4 regions of the Pseudomonas sp. B2M1-30 genome follow, and region 3 is predicted to be linked to each of the others. Evidence: predicted binding sites of a transcription regulator. Region 3 holds the regulator's gene; each other region holds the start of a gene.
What was found. The regulator sigma-54, encoded in region 3, starts transcription at its own class of promoters, with help from an activator protein. The targets are predictions, from matches to a motif close to ANTGGCATNNANNTTGCTNT.

Region 1 (4,462 bases), on a different contig from region 3:
GGTGTTGCCCTCGGCGTCGGTGTACTTGTAGATCTGCGCGCTGGCGGGCAGGGCGATCAGCAGCAAGATGAGACAGATGAAGGTGCGACCCATGAAATCGACCGGTTTCGAAAGCGATGGGATGCAGCATAGGTCAGGGTGGGCGGTTGGCCCAACTCAGGACATATCTGAATATTTCGATATTCCCCCATCGGCCCTCTTCCTTTGGGAGAGGGCTGACCGTTCACCCACAAAAAAGGCCTCCCGAAGGAGGCCTCTCTTTTGTCACGCCGCGTAGCGCGGCGCTACCGGATCAGCAGCTGTAGTACAGCTCATATTCCAGTGGGTGTACGAAGGTGCGAACCTTGATTTCTTCTTCGGATTTCAGCGCGATGTAAGCGTCGATGAAGTCGTCGGAGAACACGCCGCCCTTGGTCAGGAACGCACGGCCCTTGTCCAGCTCTTCCAGGGCTTCTTTCAGGCTGCCGCAAACTTGTGGGATCTCTTTCGCCTCTTCTGGCGGCAGGTCGTACAGGTTTTTGTCAGCGGCATCGCCTGGGTGGATCTTGTTCTGGATACCGTCCAGGCCGGCCATCAGCAGTGCTGCGAAGGCCAGGTACGGGTTGGCAGCCGGATCCGGGAAGCGCGCTTCGATACGACGGCCGCGTGGGCTGTTGACGTAAGGAATACGGATCGAGGCGGAACGGTTGCGAGCCGAGTAGGCCAGCATCACCGGCGCTTCGAAGCCTGGCACCAGACGCTTGTAGGAGTTGGTGGCCGGGTTGGTGAAGCCGTTCAGGGCCTTACCGTGCTTGATGATGCCGCCGATGAAGTACAGAGCGGTTTCGGACAGACCGGCATAGCCTTCGCCGGCGAAGGTGTTCTTGCCATCTTTGGCGATGGACATGTGAACGTGCATACCCGAACCGTTATCGCCGTACAGAGGCTTCGGCATGAAGGTCGCGGTGCGGCCGTAGGCATCGGCAACGTTGTGTACAACGTATTTCAGAGTCTGAACTTCGTCAGCTTTCTTCACCAGGGTGTTGAACTTGACACCGATTTCGTTCTGACCGGCAGTCGCCACTTCGTGGTGGTGAACTTCAACGGTCTGACCCATTTCTTCCAGTGCGTTGCACATGGCGGTACGGATTTCGTGGTCGTGGTCGAACGGCGGAACCGGGAAGTAGCCGCCTTTCACGCCTGGACGGTGGCCCTTGTTGCCGCCTTCCACGTCCTGGTCGGACATCCACGAGCCTTGCTCGGAGTAGATCTTGAACATCGAGCCGGAGATGTCGGACTTGAACTTCACTTCGTCGAAGATGAAGAACTCAGGCTCTGGACCTGCGAATACGGTGTCACCGATACCGGTGGTTTTCAGGTATTCCTCGGCGCGGTGAGCGATGGCGCGCGGGTCGCGATCGTAACCTTGCATGGTCGAAGGTTCGATGATGTCGCAGACCAGGATCAGGGTCGGCTCTTCGGTGAACGGGTCCAGAACGGCAGTTTCGTCGTCCGGCAGCAGGATCATGTCGGAGGCTTCGATGCCTTTCCAGCCAGCGATGGAGGAACCGTCGAACATCTTGCCAACTTCGAAGAAGTCGTCTTCCAGCGCATCGCGAGCCGGCATGGTCACGTGGTGCTGAGTGCCTTTGGTGTCCGTGAAGCGCAGATCAATCCACTTGACGTCATGATCTTTGATGAGTTGAACCGACTTCGACATAGTGTCCTCCGGGTGGCTTAGGGCTGGTAGTGGATGCCCTTAAATGTTGGTGATGCCGGCGCGAATACTCGACCAAGGCAACCTGCCTCACAAGGGAGCAAATTGCATGCCAGTGCCCCAGCATGGGTTTTTTGCCCCAAATTCACGCTTATAAAGGTCAAAGGCGCCGCAATGGTGAAAATCCCGCCCTTTAATGTAGCGCCGGAAATGAAAAATGACCCGTTTTGGTGCATGCAAAACCTTCTGCACATTAACTGGTTAAACCTTGAGCAATTTCCGCTATAATCCGCGCCCCCCTTTTTCGGCTGGCCCAGCGCGCGCTGTTTTCATGAAACTAATCGTAAAAGTCTTCCCCGAGATCACCATCAAAAGCCGACCTGTCCGGACGAAATTCATCCGCCAGTTGGCCAAGAACATCCGCACCGTGCTCCGCGACCTGGACCCGGCCGTGGTGGTGAACGGTGTGTGGGACAACCTCGAGCTGGAAACCCGCGTTACCGACCCTAAGGCCTTGAAAGAAATGGGCGAGCGCCTGACCTGCATGCCGGGCATCGCGCACTTCCTGCAGATCGACGAATACCCGCTGGGCGACTTCGACGACATCACCGAGAAGTGCAAGCAGCACTACGGCGATGCACTGGCCGGGAAGATTTTTTCGGTGCGCTGCAAGCGTGCGGGCAAGCACCTGTTCAGCTCGATGGACGTCGAAAAATACGTCGGCAGCAAATTGCGTCGTGAGTGCGGTGCTGCCGGCATCGACCTGAAATCGCCGGAAATCGAAGTCCGTATCGAAGTTCGCGACCAACGGTTGTTCGTGATCCACGGCCAGCACAATGGCATCGGCGGTTACCCGCTCGGCGCCCTCGAGCAGACGCTTGTTCTGATGTCCGGCGGCTTTGACTCGACGGTTGCGGCTTATCAGATCCTGCGCCGTGGCCTGATGACGCACTTCTGCTTCTTCAACCTGGGCGGGCGTGCCCATGAATTGGGCGTGATGGAAGTCGCGCATTTCATCTGGAAGAAGTACGGCAGCTCGCAACGCGTGTTATTTGTCAGTGTGCCGTTCGAGGAAGTGCTGGGCGAAATTCTCGGCAAGGTCGACGACAGTCATATGGGTGTCGTATTGAAGCGTATGATGTTGCGCGCCGCGTCGAGCATTGCCGAGCGCCTGCACATCGACGCGCTGGTCACCGGCGAAGCGATCTCCCAGGTGTCGAGCCAGACGTTGCCGAACCTGTCGGTGATCGACTGCGTGACCGACAAACTGGTGCTGCGTCCGCTGATCGTTGCACACAAACAGGACATCATCGACACGGCCAACGAGATCGGCACGGCCGATTTCGCCCGGCACATGCCGGAATACTGCGGCGTCATTTCGGTCAATCCGAAGACGGCCGCCAAGCGCGGTCGTGTTGAGCACGAAGAGCAGGAATTCGACATGGCGGTTCTCGAGCGTGCACTCGAAAACGCCAAACTGGTGCCGATCGATCGGGTGATCGACGAGCTCGGCCAGGACGTACAGATTGAAGAAGTCAGTGAAGCACTGGCCGGTCAGATCGTCATCGACATCCGCCACCCGGATGCTGCCGAGGATGACCCGCTGGAACTCGCCGGCGTAGAAGTACAGACGATGCCGTTCTATGCAGTGAACGCTCGTTTCAAGGAACTGGACCCTACGCGCCAGTACCTGCTGTATTGCGACAAAGGCGTGATGAGTCGCCTGCATGCCCACCATCTGCTCAGTGAGGGGCATGCCAATGTGCGCGTTTATCGACCGAGCTAAGTGCCCGGGGCTGTTTGCCTGTGGCCTGCGTCACCGGCCCCCCGACACCGCCGTCAAGCTGTAACGGCCATGCCGGACACTACTGCTAATCGCTGCCAAGACTTGTCAGCAAACCGAATCCTCTGATCGAGATACACAAGTGATCGAAAATCTACGCAACATCGCCATCATTGCCCACGTTGACCATGGTAAAACCACCCTGGTAGACAAACTCCTGCGTCAATCCGGCACCCTGGAGCGCAACGAGCTCAACGACGAGCGCGTGATGGACTCCAACGACCAGGAAAAAGAGCGCGGCATTACCATTCTGGCGAAAAACACCGCCATCAACTGGAACGGCTACCACATCAACATCGTGGACACCCCGGGCCACGCCGACTTCGGCGGCGAAGTCGAGCGCGTAATGTCCATGGTTGACTCCGTGCTGCTGCTGGTCGACGCTCAAGACGGCCCTATGCCGCAAACCCGTTTCGTGACCAAGAAGGCTTTCGAAGCCGGCCTGCGTCCAATCGTGGTCATCAACAAGGTCGACCGTCCGGGCGCGCGTCCTGACTGGGTTCTGGACCAGATCTTCGATCTGTTCGACAACCTGGGCGCCACCGAAGAACAACTGGACTTCCAGGTTGTTTACGCCTCGGCCCTGAACGGCATCGCCGGTCTGGACCACACCGCCATGGGCGAAGACATGACCGCGCTGTACCAAGCGGTAGTCGACCACGTTCCGCCTCCGGCTGTTGACCGTGACGGTCCGTTCCAGATGCAGATCTCCGCTCTGGACTACAACAGCTTCCTGGGTGTTATCGGTGTTGGCCGTATCGCTCGTGGTCGCGTCAAGCCGAACACCCCGGTTGTCGCTATCAGCGCCGACGGCAAGCGCCGCAACGGTCGTATCCTGAAGCTGATGGGTCACCACGGTCTGCACCGCGTTGACGTTGAAGAAGCAGCGGCCGGCGACATCGTCTGCATCAGCGGTTTCGACG
Region 2 (4,462 bases), on a different contig from region 3:
TCCATCGAGCTGCCGGTCACCGGCGACTTGAACAACCCGCAATTCAGCGTGATGCCGATCGTCTGGCAGACCCTGCGCAACCTCATCGTCAAGGCAGCGGCCGCACCGTTCAAACTGATCGGTGGGCTGGTCAGCGGCGGCGGTTCCGAAGACCTCGGCACCGTCTCTTTCGCCCCCGGCTCCAGCGACCTGAGCAAGGACGCCGAGGCGGCGCTGGTCAAACTGTCCCAGGCCTTGAAGGAACGTCCGGCACTGCGCCTGGAGATCGAAGGCACCGCCGCGCAAAGCAGCGACGGCCCGTTGATCGCCGAACAGCGTCTGGAACGTGAATACCAGTACAACTACTACAAGATGCTCCAGCGCCGTGGCGACAAGGTGCCGGCCCAGGCATCGCTGTTGCAGGTGCCGGATGGCGAGAAAGGCCCGTTGCTGGAAGGCATCTACCGCACCCGTCTGAAAACCCAGCCGCCGGCCGAGTGGAAGGATCTGGGCAAGGAAGAACGCACGGCGAAAATGCGCGCCGACGTGATCAAGTTCTGGAGCTCCAGCGATGTGCTGCTGCGCCAGCTCGGTCAGGATCGCGCCAGCAGCATCAAGGACTATCTGGTGGACAAGGGCCAACTGGCCGACGACCGCGTGTACTTCATCGACGCCAATCTCGGCGAGGCGGAGAGCGATGGCCGGGTGGTGACACAAATGCATCTGGATGCCGAATGATGAGCCGCACACTGCTTGCTGCATTGGGGCTGGCGTTGATCGCCAGCCAGGCTGCCGCGTCCGATACCCTGCGCTGCGGTAGCCAACTGGTGAGCCTTGGCGACCGTGCCAGCGAGGTGCTGCAAAAATGCGGTGAGCCGGTCAGTCGTGATCTGCTCGGTTACAAGCGCAGCGCCAACCGTCGTGAAGAGTTCCAGGTCGAGGAATGGACCTACGGCCCGAGCAACGGCATGTACCAGTACCTGCGCTTCGAAGGCAGTCGCCTGAAACAGATCAATAGCAAGCGCGGCAACTGACCTCCCCGCTTTTCCTGCCCCTGAAATAGAACAGGCCCCGACACAAGTGCCAGGGCCTGTAATGGCCACCTCCGTGTGGCCGTTCGCATGAACTCTAAAGTGCGGCAGACGTATTGCTCGGCCCGCCTGTCGCGTCTTCTCCCGGTCCAGGCGAGAAGTCTTGCCTTACTCGGCTTTCAGGCCGTCGGCGGAAACGGCCTTGACGCCTTTGATCTTCTTGGCGATGGCCACGGCGGTGGTTTTCTGAGCCTCGGTGATGGCAACGGTGGAGGACAGGGAAACGACGCCTTTGTTGGTTTCTACTTTGATGTCAGTGCCTGGAATGCCTTTTTCGGTAACCAGATCGCTTTTGACTTTGGTGGTGATCCAGGTGTCGGAAGTAGCTTCTTTGGCCTTGGTCATTTCACCGGCAGCCAGGGTCATCGGCGCCTGGGTTGCCTGGGTGGATTGTGCAAACGCACCGGTGGCCATGGTCAGGGTCAGGGTCAGCGCGGTAGCAGCAGCGGCAGTGATAGCGAACTTCTTCATACGAGTAACTCCTGTTTTTCTGGAAAGTCTGCTGGATTTCTTTTCAGCAGGGTTACGAGAGATATTGCGAACGCTGTGCCAACTTTGAACATCGAAATAAATTCATATAAATCAACAAGTTATAAAAATAACGAATTTTCGGAATCATGCAAATTGCACGAGCACCGAATAATCTGCATGCAACTTGCAGATTTGCCCTGGCGGCTTAAGGCCATGAATCCTCAGGACTTTTCATTGCGGTATGTCAGGCAAAAAAAAGCCCCGCCAGAATCGGCGGGGCGGGGTGTTTCGCAGTCAGATCAAACGCCGGTGCATTGCTTCGGCAGGTAGTCCTGAGCGGCGGTGCTGGTGCAAGTCCAGCCGTTGGTGGCATCGCGGGTCAAGGTAATGGTTTTGCTCAGCACGGGTGCCGGCGCATTGACCAATGTGCAGACGATGGTGCCAGCACCGGTGGCCGCCGTACCCGTCACGGTCAGCGTGCAGTTGCTGGTGGCCGCTGCACCACCAGGCCCGGTGTTGGCCGTGGTGGGAGCCGTACCGGCATTGATGACATCCTCATACGGTACTTTCATCGCCGAAATCTCGGCCAGCCCCGCCGTCACTTTCGACCGCGCCTGGTACTTGGAGTATTGCGGCAATGCCACAGTGGCCAGAATGCCGATGATCGCGACGACGATCAGCAGTTCGATCAGAGTGAAACCTTTTTGGTTGTTCATAGACAGGCTCTCCATGCATGAGTCGAAGTCTCATGATCTGAACAGGGCTCAGCACAGCCCATGCCAACCGGCTGCAAGCCGCGTCTGCTGGGCGTGGCGCCACTGAGTGGCGGTTTCCTACAACCTGCAACCGCACTATCTGACACTTTTTGTCACCTGCACCGAGGGTGTTTGGCGCTGTCACTTGACTAGGCTATAAGTCATGAACTGTCTGCGTCCGGGATTCCCATGAATGACATCGCTCTGAGCGGTCTGGCCAAACGATTGGTGCAGGCCGAACTGCTGACGGAAAAAAGCGCCCAGCAAGCCTGGCAACAGGCCCAGCGCAATCGCCTGTCGCTGGTCAGCTATCTGGTACAGAACAAACTGGTGAAGAGCTGGCAGGTCGCCGAGATCGCGTCGGAGCATTTCGGCGTGGCCTTCCTCGATCTCAACTGCCTGGACAAGGAAACCCAGCCCAAGGGCCTGGTCAGTGAAAAACTGGTGCGCCAGCATCACGCCCTGCCCCTCTGGCGGCGCGGCAACAAATTGTTCGTCGGCATCTCCGACCCAAGCAATCATCAGGCGATCAACGACATTCAGTTCAGCACCGGGCTGAGCACCGAAGCCATTCTGGTCGAGGACGACAAGCTCACCGACGCCATCGAAAAATTCTTCGACACCCACGCCAGCGGCCTCGAAGACATGGCCGACGTCGATCTCGACGGGCTGGACATCGAATCCATCGACGACGACAAACAGGACGCCATCGGCGGGCTCGACGCCGACGATGCGCCGGTGGTGCGTTTCGTCCACAAGATGCTGCTGGACGCGATCAAGAGCGGCTCGTCCGACCTGCACTTCGAGCCCTACGAAAAAAACTACCGGGTGCGGGTGCGCACCGACGGCATCCTGCGCGAAGTCGCCAGGCCGCCGATTCAATTGGCCAGCCGTATCGCCGCGCGCCTGAAAGTCATGGCCAGCCTGGACATTTCGGAACGCCGCAAACCCCAGGACGGACGCCTGAAAATGCGCCTGTCGAAGAGCAAGTCGATCGACTTCCGGGTCAACACCCTCCCGACCCTGTGGGGTGAAAAAGTGGTGATCCGGATTCTCGACCCCACCAGCGCGCAAATGGGCATCGACGCCCTCGGCTACGAGCCGGAGCAGAAGGAGCTGTACCTCGCCGCGCTCAAGCAGCCACAAGGCATGATCCTGGTCACCGGCCCGACCGGCTCGGGCAAGACCGTTTCGCTGTACACCGGCCTGAACATCCTCAACACCGTCGACATCAATATTTCCACCGCCGAAGACCCGGTGGAGATCAACATGGAAGGCGTCAATCAGGTCAACGTCAATCCACGCCAGGGCATGGACTTTGCCCAGGCCCTGCGCTCGTTCCTGCGTCAGGACCCGGACGTGATCATGGTCGGCGAGATCCGTGACCTGGAAACCGCCGAAATTGCGATCAAGGCCGCGCAGACCGGTCACCTCGTCCTGTCGACCCTGCACACCAACAGCGCGGCGGAAACCCTGACCCGCCTGCACAACATGGGCATTCCGGGCTTCAACATCGCCACCTCGGTCAGCCTGATCATCGCCCAGCGCCTGGCGCGCAAATTGTGCAGCCATTGCAAGAAGCCCATCGAGATCCCTCCCGAGACACTGCTCAGGGAAGGCTTCCCCGAGGAACGCATCGGCAGCTTCACGATCTATGAACCCGCCGGTTGCGATCACTGCAACGGCGGTTACAAGGGCCGCGTGGGGATTTATGAAGTGGTGAAAAATACCGCCGAGCTGCAACGGTTGATCATGGCCGAAGGCAATGCGCTGGAAATCGATACCCAGATGCGCCGGGACGGCTTCAACGACCTGCGCACCGCCGGCCTGCACAAGGCCATGCAAGGCATCACCAGCCTTGAGGAAATCAACCGGGTCACCAAGGACTGAACATGGCGGTCAAGGCAGCGAAAATCAGCGTCTACGCCTGGGAAGGCACGGACAGGAAAGGCAGCAAGGTCACTGGCGAGTTGAGCGGGCAGAACCCGGCACTGATCAAGGCGCAACTGCGCAAGCAAGGCATCAATCCGGGCAAGGTACGCAAGAAATCCGCCTCACTGCTCAGTTTCGGCAAACGCATCAAGGCCCAGGACATCGCCCTGTTCACCCGGCAGATGGCAACGATGATGAAGGCCGGCGTACCGCTCTTGCAGTCGTTCGACATCA
Region 3 (4,462 bases):
TCGCGGTGTGAATCCTTTAGCTGAGGTCGCGGTGGCGAACCTGGACGTTCTTCAGGGTCTTGTGCAGCGCCTGGCCCAGACGTTCGGTCAGGTAGACGGAACGGTGATGCCCGCCGGTGCAGCCGATGGCGATAGTGACATAAGCGCGGTTGCTTGCGGCAAAACGCGGCAACCACTTGTGCAGGTAAGCGTAAATGTCCTGGTACATCTCTTCGACTTCCGGTTGCGCCGCCAGGTACTCGGCAACCGGCTCATCGAGGCCGGACTGCGCGCGCAGCTCCGGTTTCCAGTAAGGATTGGGCAGGCAGCGTACGTCGAATACCAGATCGGCATCCACCGGCATGCCGCGTTTGAAACCAAACGACTCGACCAGAAACGCCGTGCCCGGCTCCGGCTGGTTCAGCAGACGCAACTTGATGGTGTCACGCAGCTGATAAAGATTGAGGCTGGTGGTGTTGACCTTGAGGTCGGCCAGGTCGGCGATGGGGCCGAGCAGGGCGGTTTCGTCTTCAATGGCTTCCGCCAGCGAGCGGTTGGCGCTGCTCAGCGGGTGGCGGCGACGGGTTTCCGAAAAACGCTTGAGCAGGGTTTCTTCGTCAGCGTCCAGATAAAGCACATCGCACTGGATATGGCGGCTGCGGACTTCCTCGAGCAATTCGGGAAAACGCGACAGATGGCTGGGCAGGTTGCGTGCATCGATCGAAACCGCCACCAGCGGCTGGGACAGCTCGGTGTGGATCAGGGCGCGCTCGGCCAGTTCCGGCAGCAGGCCCGCCGGCAGGTTGTCGATGCAGTAATAGCCGTTGTCCTCGAGGACATCCAGGGCAGTACTTTTACCCGAGCCGGAGCGGCCACTGACGATGATCAAGCGCATGATTACGGCCTGTTCTGCTCTTCCAGTACGACCTGGTACAAGGCTTCGTTGCTGGGCGCGCTGCGCAGTCGGTCGCGCACGTCCTTGCGGTCAAGCATGCTGGCGATCTGACGGAGCAGTTCCAGGTGTGCGTCCGTGGCCGCTTCCGGAACCAGCAGGACGAACAACAGGTCGACTGGCGCACCGTCAATCGCGTCGAAATCGATAGGTGCATCAAGGTGCATCAAGGCACTGATCGGTGCTTCGCAGCCCTTGAGGCGGCAGTGAGGAATGGCGATGCCGTTGCCAAAACCGGTCGAACCGAGTTTTTCACGGGCCACCAGCGCCTCGAAGACATCCTGCATCTCCAGATCCGGCACCTCGCGGGCGATCAGGTTGGCAATTTGTTCGAGGGCTTTCTTTTTGCTGCCGCCCGGCACGTTCACCAGGGAACGGCCGGGGGTCAGGATACTTTCAAGTCGGATCATGGATTGGGGGGTTATCGACCGGTAGCGCCCTGAAGCAGGCTCTGGGTCTTTTCCTTATGCTTTTTGAGTTGTTTGTCCAGCTTGTCGGCCAATGCGTCAATCGCCGCGTACATGTTGGAATCTTCCGCGTTGGCGACGACTTCATTACCAGGAATATGCAGCGTGGCTTCGATTTTCTGCTTCAGCTTTTCGACGGACAGGATGACCTGAACGTTGGTGATCTTGTCGAAATGCCCCTCGAGCCTCTTGAGCTTTTGCTCAACGTAGTCGCGCAGGGGTTGGGTCACTTCCAGTTGGTGTCCACTGATGTTGACTTGCATACAGCTTCTCCTTCGTTGCCAGTGCATAAAGCGGTAGATCAGATGATCTACCACTGGAACGCTGTAACGTGGCTTACATCAACCGCTTGCGTTCGCTCGAAGGCGCGATCCCGAGGGATTCGCGGTACTTGGCGACGGTGCGGCGAGCCACCTGAATGCCTTGTGCCTCCAGTAAACCAGCGATCTTGCTGTCACTCAACGGCTTTTTCTGATTTTCCGCGGCGACCAGTTTTTTGATGATCGCGCGGATCGCCGTGGACGAGCATTCGCCGCCTTCGGAGGTGCTGACGTGGCTGGAGAAAAAGTATTTCAGTTCATAAATGCCCCGGGGGGTATGCATGAATTTTTGCGTGGTCACCCGGGAGATCGTCGATTCGTGCATGCCCACCGCCTCGGCGATATCGTGCAGGACCAGCGGTTTCATGGCTTCGTCGCCGTACTCCAGGAAGCCGCGCTGATGCTCGACGATCTGGGTGGCTACTTTCATCAGGGTTTCGTTGCGGCTTTGCAGGCTCTTGATGAACCAGCGCGCTTCCTGCAACTGGTTGCGCATGAAGGTATTGTCGGCGCTGGTGTCGGCGCGACGGACGAAACCTGCGTATTGCGCATTGACGCGAAGGCGCGGCACCGACTCCTGATTGAGTTCGACCAGCCAGCGCTCGTTGTCCTTGCGCACGATGACGTCAGGTACAACGTATTCGGCTTCGGTGGACTCGATCTGCGAACCCGGGCGCGGGTTGAGGCTCTGCACCAGTTCGATGACCTGACGCAACTCGTCTTCCTTGAGCTTCATGCGCCGCATCAGCTGGCTGTAATCACGGCTGCCGAGCAGGTCGATGTAGTCGGTGACCAGGCGTTTGGCCTCGGTCAGCCAAGGCGTCTTGGCCGACAGCTGGCGCAGTTGCAGCAACAGGCATTCACCGAGGTTGCGCGCACCGATGCCGGCGGGCTCGAATTGCTGGATGCGGTGCAGGACGGCTTCGATCTCGTCCAGTTCGATATCCAGTTCCGGGTCGAAGGCGTCGAGGATTTCCTCGAGGGTTTCGTCGAGGTAGCCCTGATTATTGATGCAGTCGATCAGGGTCACGGCGATCAGGCGATCGGTGTCCGACATCGGCGCCAGGTTCAGCTGCCACAACAGATGGCTTTGCAGGCTTTCGCCGGCGGAGGTGCGGGTGGTGAAGTCCCACTCGTCATCATCGCTGCTGGGCAGGCTGCTGGCGCTGGTCTGGTAGACGTCTTCCCAGGCGGTGTCGACCGGAAGTTCGTTGGGGATGCGTTCGTTCCATTCGCCGTCCTCGAGGTTGTCCACCGTCGGGGCGGTTTCCTGGTAGGAGGGTTCCTGAATCTCGGTGTTGGGCTTCTGTTCGGCGTTGTCGGCCAGGGGATCGGAGTTGTCGAAGTCGTCGCCTTCTTCCTGGCGTTCGAGCATCGGATTGGACTCCAGGGCCTCCTGGATTTCCTGTTGCAGGTCCAGGGTCGACAATTGGAGCAGGCGGATGGCCTGTTGCAGCTGCGGTGTCATCGTCAGCTGCTGGCCCATTCTCAAGACTAGCGATGGTTTCATGGCAGGGGCTTAACACCTTATTCGCCGGCGCACATGCGCCATCCACTACAGGGCGCCGGAGCGCCAAACTTAAGCAAATTATATGCCTGAAACTGAAGTGTTTGCCTAGAGCGCTGTAACAATAAAAACCTATAAAACTTTGTTGACGCGTCGCTCCGGCTGGCGGTTGAACACCTTTGAAGCGGCGTGTTTGCCTGGAGCGCTGTAACAATAAAAACCCATAAAAAGCCGTTTTACTGACGCAGCGCCCGAGCGGTCGATCGGATAACTCAGTGCTTACAGGCGGAACTCGTGGCCCAGATACACTTCCTTCACCAGATCGTTGGCGAGGATGGTCTCGGCGTCGCCTTCGGCAATCAGTTGGCCGTCGTTGACGATGTAGGCGGTTTCACAGATATCCAGCGTCTCGCGCACGTTGTGGTCGGTGATCAGGACGCCGATGCCCTTGGCCTTGAGGTGGTGGATGATCTGCTTGATGTCGCCCACCGAAATCGGGTCCACGCCGGCGAACGGTTCGTCGAGCAGGATGAATTTCGGTGCGGTCGCCAGGGCGCGGGCGATTTCCACCCGGCGGCGTTCACCACCGGACAGGCTCATGCCGAGGTTGTCGCGGATGTGGCTGATGTGGAATTCCTGCAGCAGGCTTTCCAGCTCCTTGCGACGGCCGGCCTTGTCGAGTTCCTTGCGGGTCTCGAGGATGGCCATGATGTTGTCGGCTACCGACAGTTTGCGGAAGATCGACGCTTCTTGCGGCAGATAGCCGATACCGGCCTTGGCGCGACCGTGCATCGGCTGGTGGCTGACGTCGAGGTCGTCGATCAGTACGCGACCCTGATCGGCCTGCACCAGGCCGACGATCATGTAGAAGCAGGTGGTCTTGCCGGCGCCGTTGGGGCCGAGCAGGCCGACGATCTGGCCACTGTCGATCGACAGGCTGACGTCGCGCACGACCTGGCGGCTTTTATAGGCCTTGGCCAGGTGCTGAGCTTTCAGAGTTGCCATTACTGGGTTTTCTCATCGGTTTTCTTTTTCGGCTGGATCACCATGTCGATGCGTGGGCGCGCTTCGGTGACCTTGCTGCCGGTGGCACGGCCGGCGCTTGCCAGCTTCTTGACCGTGTCGTAGACGATTTTCTCGCCCTGGGTGACGTTGTTGTCCTTGTCGACAACCTTGGCCTTGTCGATCAGCACGACGCGGTTTTGCTGGGCGTGGTACTGGATCGTCACGCCCCAGC
Region 4 (4,462 bases), on a different contig from region 3:
CCGGTGCTGGGCCTGATTATCTGGGCGATTGCCGGGCCACGGGGGAATGTGCGGATCTGACAGCTTTTCCAGGAACCTGAAATCCACCTGCGGGAGCAAGCCTGCTCCCGCAACGGGCGATTGTGGTCAGCCGATCAACAGAGGTTCGACCTGTCATCTTCGGCAACGTAGAATGCGCGCCTTTCCCGGGCAATCGTCCCCACGACCGCGCCCGCGCATTTCATCGGAGCACTTGACCATGACCGTCACCAAGACCAGCGAATACCTGGAAACCCTCTACGAAGGCTACGGCCAGCGTTTCCGCATGGAAAAACTGCTGCACGAAGTGCGCACCGAACACCAGCATCTGGTGATTTTCCAGAACCCGCGCATGGGCCGGGTGATGGCGCTGGACGGCGTGATCCAGACCACCGAAGCCGACGAGTTCATCTACCACGAGATGCTCACTCACGTACCGATCCTGGCCCACGGCACCGCCAAGCGCGTGCTGATCATCGGCGGCGGCGACGGCGGCATGCTGCGCGAAGTGACCAAACACGCCAGCGTCGAGCACATCACCATGGTCGAGATCGACGGCACCGTGGTCGACATGTGCAAGGAGTTCCTGCCGGAGCATTCCAAGGGCGCCTATGACGACCCACGCCTGAATCTGGTGATCGACGACGGCATGCGTTTCGTCGCCACCACCACTGAAAAGTTCGACGTGATCATTTCCGACTCCACCGACCCGATCGGTCCGGGTGAAGTGCTGTTCTCGGAGAACTTCTACCAGGCCTGCCACCGTTGCCTGAACGAGGGCGGCATCCTCGTGACCCAGAACGGCACGCCGTTCATGCAGATCGACGAAGTCAAAACCACCGCCGGCCGCCTGCGCAGCCTGTTTCCGGACTGGCACTTCTATCAAGCGGCGGTTCCGACCTACATCGGCGGTTCGATGACCTTCGCCTGGGGCTCGACCAATCCGGCCTACCGCAAGCTGAGCCGCGAAACCCTGCAACAGCGCTTCATCGGCAGCGGCATCGTGACCCGTTACTACAACCCGGAAATCCACATCGGCGCCTTCGCCTTGCCGCAATACGTGCTGCAAGCGGTGAACAAGCCAAGCAACGACTGAACATCCGTTTCAGTCTGTTCTTCCTGCGGGAGCGAGCAAGTTCGCTCCCGCAGGTGCATTGATCGGAATTAATTTTTTTTCATGTGGGTCGCCGCGATCCGTTGGAACGATCATTCCTGAGACAAGTCGAGATAGGTGTAAGCCCATTCGCGGGTTTTATCCAGGAGGCTCCGATGTCAAAGTGGAACGTCACTTTCGTGGATGATCACGGGGAATTGATCAACGAAGTCTTTGAGTGTGAGGAATGCCCGAACCACGAGCAGGCCGCCAGACTCATCAAGGAACGCTACCTTCCTGTCGCCGCCGAGCTGGATCTGAACGATCTGGAAGGGCGCACCGCCGACGCCGGCGTCAAAAGCCTGAAAACCCAGCACAGCATTGAAATCCGCAGCATCACGCCGATCTGAAACCTTCCTGTCACATACGAAACCAGGCCTTGGCAGCGCCTCTGTCTTGGGGCTACTCTGCAAGCGAGATCAGCGAACGGATCGCTAAGGTCTGGTCTTGTCAGCTACATGCTTGTTTCCCGCCGGCAACGCGGTTGCCGAATCGCCCGGTCGACAGACCCGGTGCGGGAATACGGAAAGTCTATCCATCTATGCGAGGGGGACGATTCATGAGCACAGCCTATCAAGAAGACATCAGCAGCAGCGTGCTGCGCCGCATGAAAGAAGGCGGTTTCGACTTTTCACGATTCCATCCCATCGAGTTCTACGCCATTTTCCCGGACGAGGAGCGGGCGCGCAGGGCGGCAGGCAAGTTTCGCGGTGAATCCATCAATGCCCAGGTCAGCGTGCGCGACGACGGCGCGTGGTCTCTGGAATTGAGCAAGGTGATGCACGCCACCTACGACGACATTGGCGATTTCGAGCAGGGCTTCTCGGCGGTGGTCGAACCCTTGGGTGGCATCATCGAGGGATGGGGCGTCAAACAGGAGGTGCGCAGCCGCCATCGGTTGAATTGATCAGTGACTGGCACATCGAACAACGGCTGACCCTCGGGTCGGCCGTTGTCGTTTCTGGGGCACCTTTTGCTTTCAAAACGTTTCAGGCAGGCAAAAAAAAGCCACCTGAAAAGGTGGCTAAAGGGAAGACCGATAAGGAGAGGGAACCGGTCAGGGCTACGGCCTGGCGGACTGCGACGTCAATCCGGATCCATTGAGCTGAACACTTCACCGGGGGCAAGTCTTGCAGCGGATGCGCGGATTATCCGCAGCCCGCGCCGGGCGGTGAAATCAACTCTGACTATGCTGGTGATAGCGACGCCATTGCGTCGCAATGAGGCGGGGGCAATCCGGATGGGGCATTTGTTGCACAGGAATGGTGCGACGCTTGTGGCGTGAATATCCAACCGATTGAAATCAAAGCGTTTATGCCGATGGCACGGGCCTTGCGATGGTCCGTATGTCCGGGTGACAAGGAGTACGGCATGATCCGCACCTATTTTGATGAAATGTACGATGCCGGCGGCGCTGTCCGTCCGCATTACCGGGAGTTTGCCCGTTGGCTGGCCGACACGCCTGATGAGCTGCTGGCGCAACGCCGACGTGAGGCCGATCTGCTGTTTCACCGGGCCGGGATCACCTTCACGCTCTATGGGGACGAGCAGGGCACCGAACGCCTGATTCCTTTCGACACCATCCCGCGCAGCATTCCCGCCAGCGAGTGGCGGGTCGTCGAACGCGGCTGTATCCAGCGGGTCAAGGCGTTGAACATGTTTCTCGCCGACCTTTACCACGAGCAACGGATCATCAAGGCCGGGATCATTCCCGCCGAACAGGTGCTCGCCAACGAGCAGTACCAGTTGGCGATGCAGGGCCTGGATCTGCACCGCGACATCTATTCGCACATCTCCGGTGTCGATCTGGTTCGCGATGGCGACGGCACCTATTACGTCCTCGAGGACAACCTGCGCACTCCCAGCGGCGTGAGCTACATGCTCGAAGACCGCAAGATGATGATGCGGCTGTTTCCCGAACTGTTCGCCGCCCAGCGCATCGCGCCGATCGATCATTACCCGAACCTGCTGCTCGACACTCTGAAAAGCTCCAGCCCCATCGACGACCCGAGCGTGGTGGTGCTGACGCCGGGGCGTTTCAACAGCGCATTTTTCGAGCACGCGTTCCTGGCGCGGGAAATGGGCGTCGAGCTGGTGGAGGGGGCCGATCTGTTCGTGCGCGATGACAAGGTATACATGCGCACCACCGACGGTCCGAAAGCGGTGGATGTGATCTACCGCCGTCTCGACGACGCGTTCCTCGATCCGCTGGCGTTCCGTCCGGATTCGATGCTGGGCGTGCCGGGGCTGTTGTCGGCCTACCGCTCGGGCAACGTGGTGCTGGCCAATGCCATCGGCACCGGCGTGGCCGATGACAAGTCGGTGTACCCGTTTGTCACCGAGATGATCCGTTTCTACCTCGACGAAGAACCGATCCTGAAGAACGTGCCGACCTGGCAGTGCCGCAATCCGTCCGAGCTGTCCCACGTGCTGGCCAATCTGCCGGACCTGGTGGTCAAGGAAACCCAGGGCTCCGGCGGCTACGGAATGCTGGTGGGACCGGCGGCGACCACGGCGGAAATCGATGCGTTCCGCGAACGGATCAAGGCCAAGCCACACGCGTACATCGCCCAACCGACGCTGTCGCTGTCGACCTGTCCGACCTTTGTCGAAAACGGCATCGCGCCGCGCCACATCGACCTGCGTCCGTTTGTCCTGTCCGGTCGCGAAACCCGGGTGGTGCCCGGCGGCCTGACCCGTGTCGCCCTGCGCGAAGGCTCTCTGGTGGTGAATTCCTCCCAGGGCGGCGGAACCAAGGACACTTGGGTGGTCGAGGATTGAAGGAAGCTTGCCATGTTAAGTAGAACTGCCTCGGATCTGTATTGGATGTCGCGTTACCTGGAGCGGGCGGAAAACCTCGCACGGATGCTCGACATCAGTTATTCGCTGTCGCTGATGCCGCAGGACGGCCGTGGCGATGGCCTGCACGAACTCGCCATGCCGCTGCTGATCACCGGCACCCTGGACGATTACCTGGAGCGCCACGGCGAGTTGCATGCCGAACGGCTGCTGCATTTCTTTGCCCTCGATGCGGCCAACCCGGCGAGCATCTACAGCTGCCTCGGCGCGGCGCGGGCCAGTGCCCATGCGGTGCGCGGGCGGATCACCGCCGATATGTGGGAAAACATCAACGCCACCTGGCTGGAGATTCGCGGAATCGCCGAGCAGGGCCTCGGACGTTATGGCATGAGCCGTTTCTGTGAGTGGATCAAGGAGCGCTCGCACCTGTTCCGGGGCGCGTCCTACGGCACCATCATGCGTAACGATGCGTTTCGTTTCATCCGCCTGGGG

Region 1: a site for sigma-54 is predicted at 1,794-1,813, ahead of glnA (glutamate--ammonia ligase). Genes of this name have one in related genera too.
Region 2: a site for sigma-54 is predicted at 2,306-2,325, ahead of N8H74_RS27400 (pilin). Genes of this name have one in related genera too.
Region 4: a site for sigma-54 is predicted at 2,491-2,510, ahead of N8H74_RS28045 (circularly permuted type 2 ATP-grasp protein). Genes of this name have one in related genera too.

Annotation. Positions count from the first base shown of each region.
Region 1 is NZ_JAOEJT010000003.1:415,065-419,526, reverse strand. Features, by position in the region: gene N8H74_RS08440 (DUF4124 domain-containing protein) at 1-93, opposite strand, end outside; gene glnA (glutamate--ammonia ligase) at 293-1,699, opposite strand; gene thiI (tRNA uracil 4-sulfurtransferase ThiI) at 2,028-3,482, shown strand; gene typA (translational GTPase TypA) at 3,622-4,462, shown strand, end outside.
Region 2 is NZ_JAOEJT010000021.1:39,337-43,798, reverse strand. Features, by position in the region: gene N8H74_RS27415 (DUF748 domain-containing protein) at 1-717, shown strand, start outside; gene N8H74_RS27410 (DUF2845 domain-containing protein) at 717-1,013, shown strand; gene N8H74_RS27405 (BON domain-containing protein) at 1,179-1,541, opposite strand; gene N8H74_RS27400 (pilin) at 1,841-2,257, opposite strand; gene pilB (type IV-A pilus assembly ATPase PilB) at 2,486-4,186, shown strand; gene N8H74_RS27390 (type II secretion system F family protein) at 4,189-4,462, shown strand, end outside.
Region 3 is NZ_JAOEJT010000007.1:75,316-79,777, reverse strand. Features, by position in the region: gene N8H74_RS15675 (HPr family phosphocarrier protein) at 1-1, opposite strand, end outside; gene rapZ (RNase adapter RapZ) at 17-874, opposite strand; gene ptsN (PTS IIA-like nitrogen regulatory protein PtsN) at 877-1,341, opposite strand; gene raiA (ribosome-associated translation inhibitor RaiA) at 1,353-1,661, opposite strand; gene N8H74_RS15655 (RNA polymerase factor sigma-54) at 1,735-3,228, opposite strand; gene lptB (LPS export ABC transporter ATP-binding protein) at 3,505-4,230, opposite strand; gene lptA (lipopolysaccharide transport periplasmic protein LptA) at 4,230-4,462, opposite strand, start outside.
Region 4 is NZ_JAOEJT010000023.1:14,066-18,527, reverse strand. Features, by position in the region: gene N8H74_RS28065 (PLDc N-terminal domain-containing protein) at 1-60, shown strand, start outside; gene speE (polyamine aminopropyltransferase) at 239-1,114, shown strand; gene N8H74_RS28055 (hypothetical protein) at 1,288-1,521, shown strand; gene N8H74_RS28050 (ribonuclease E inhibitor RraB) at 1,731-2,078, shown strand; gene N8H74_RS28045 (circularly permuted type 2 ATP-grasp protein) at 2,543-3,952, shown strand; gene N8H74_RS28040 (alpha-E domain-containing protein) at 3,965-4,462, shown strand, end outside.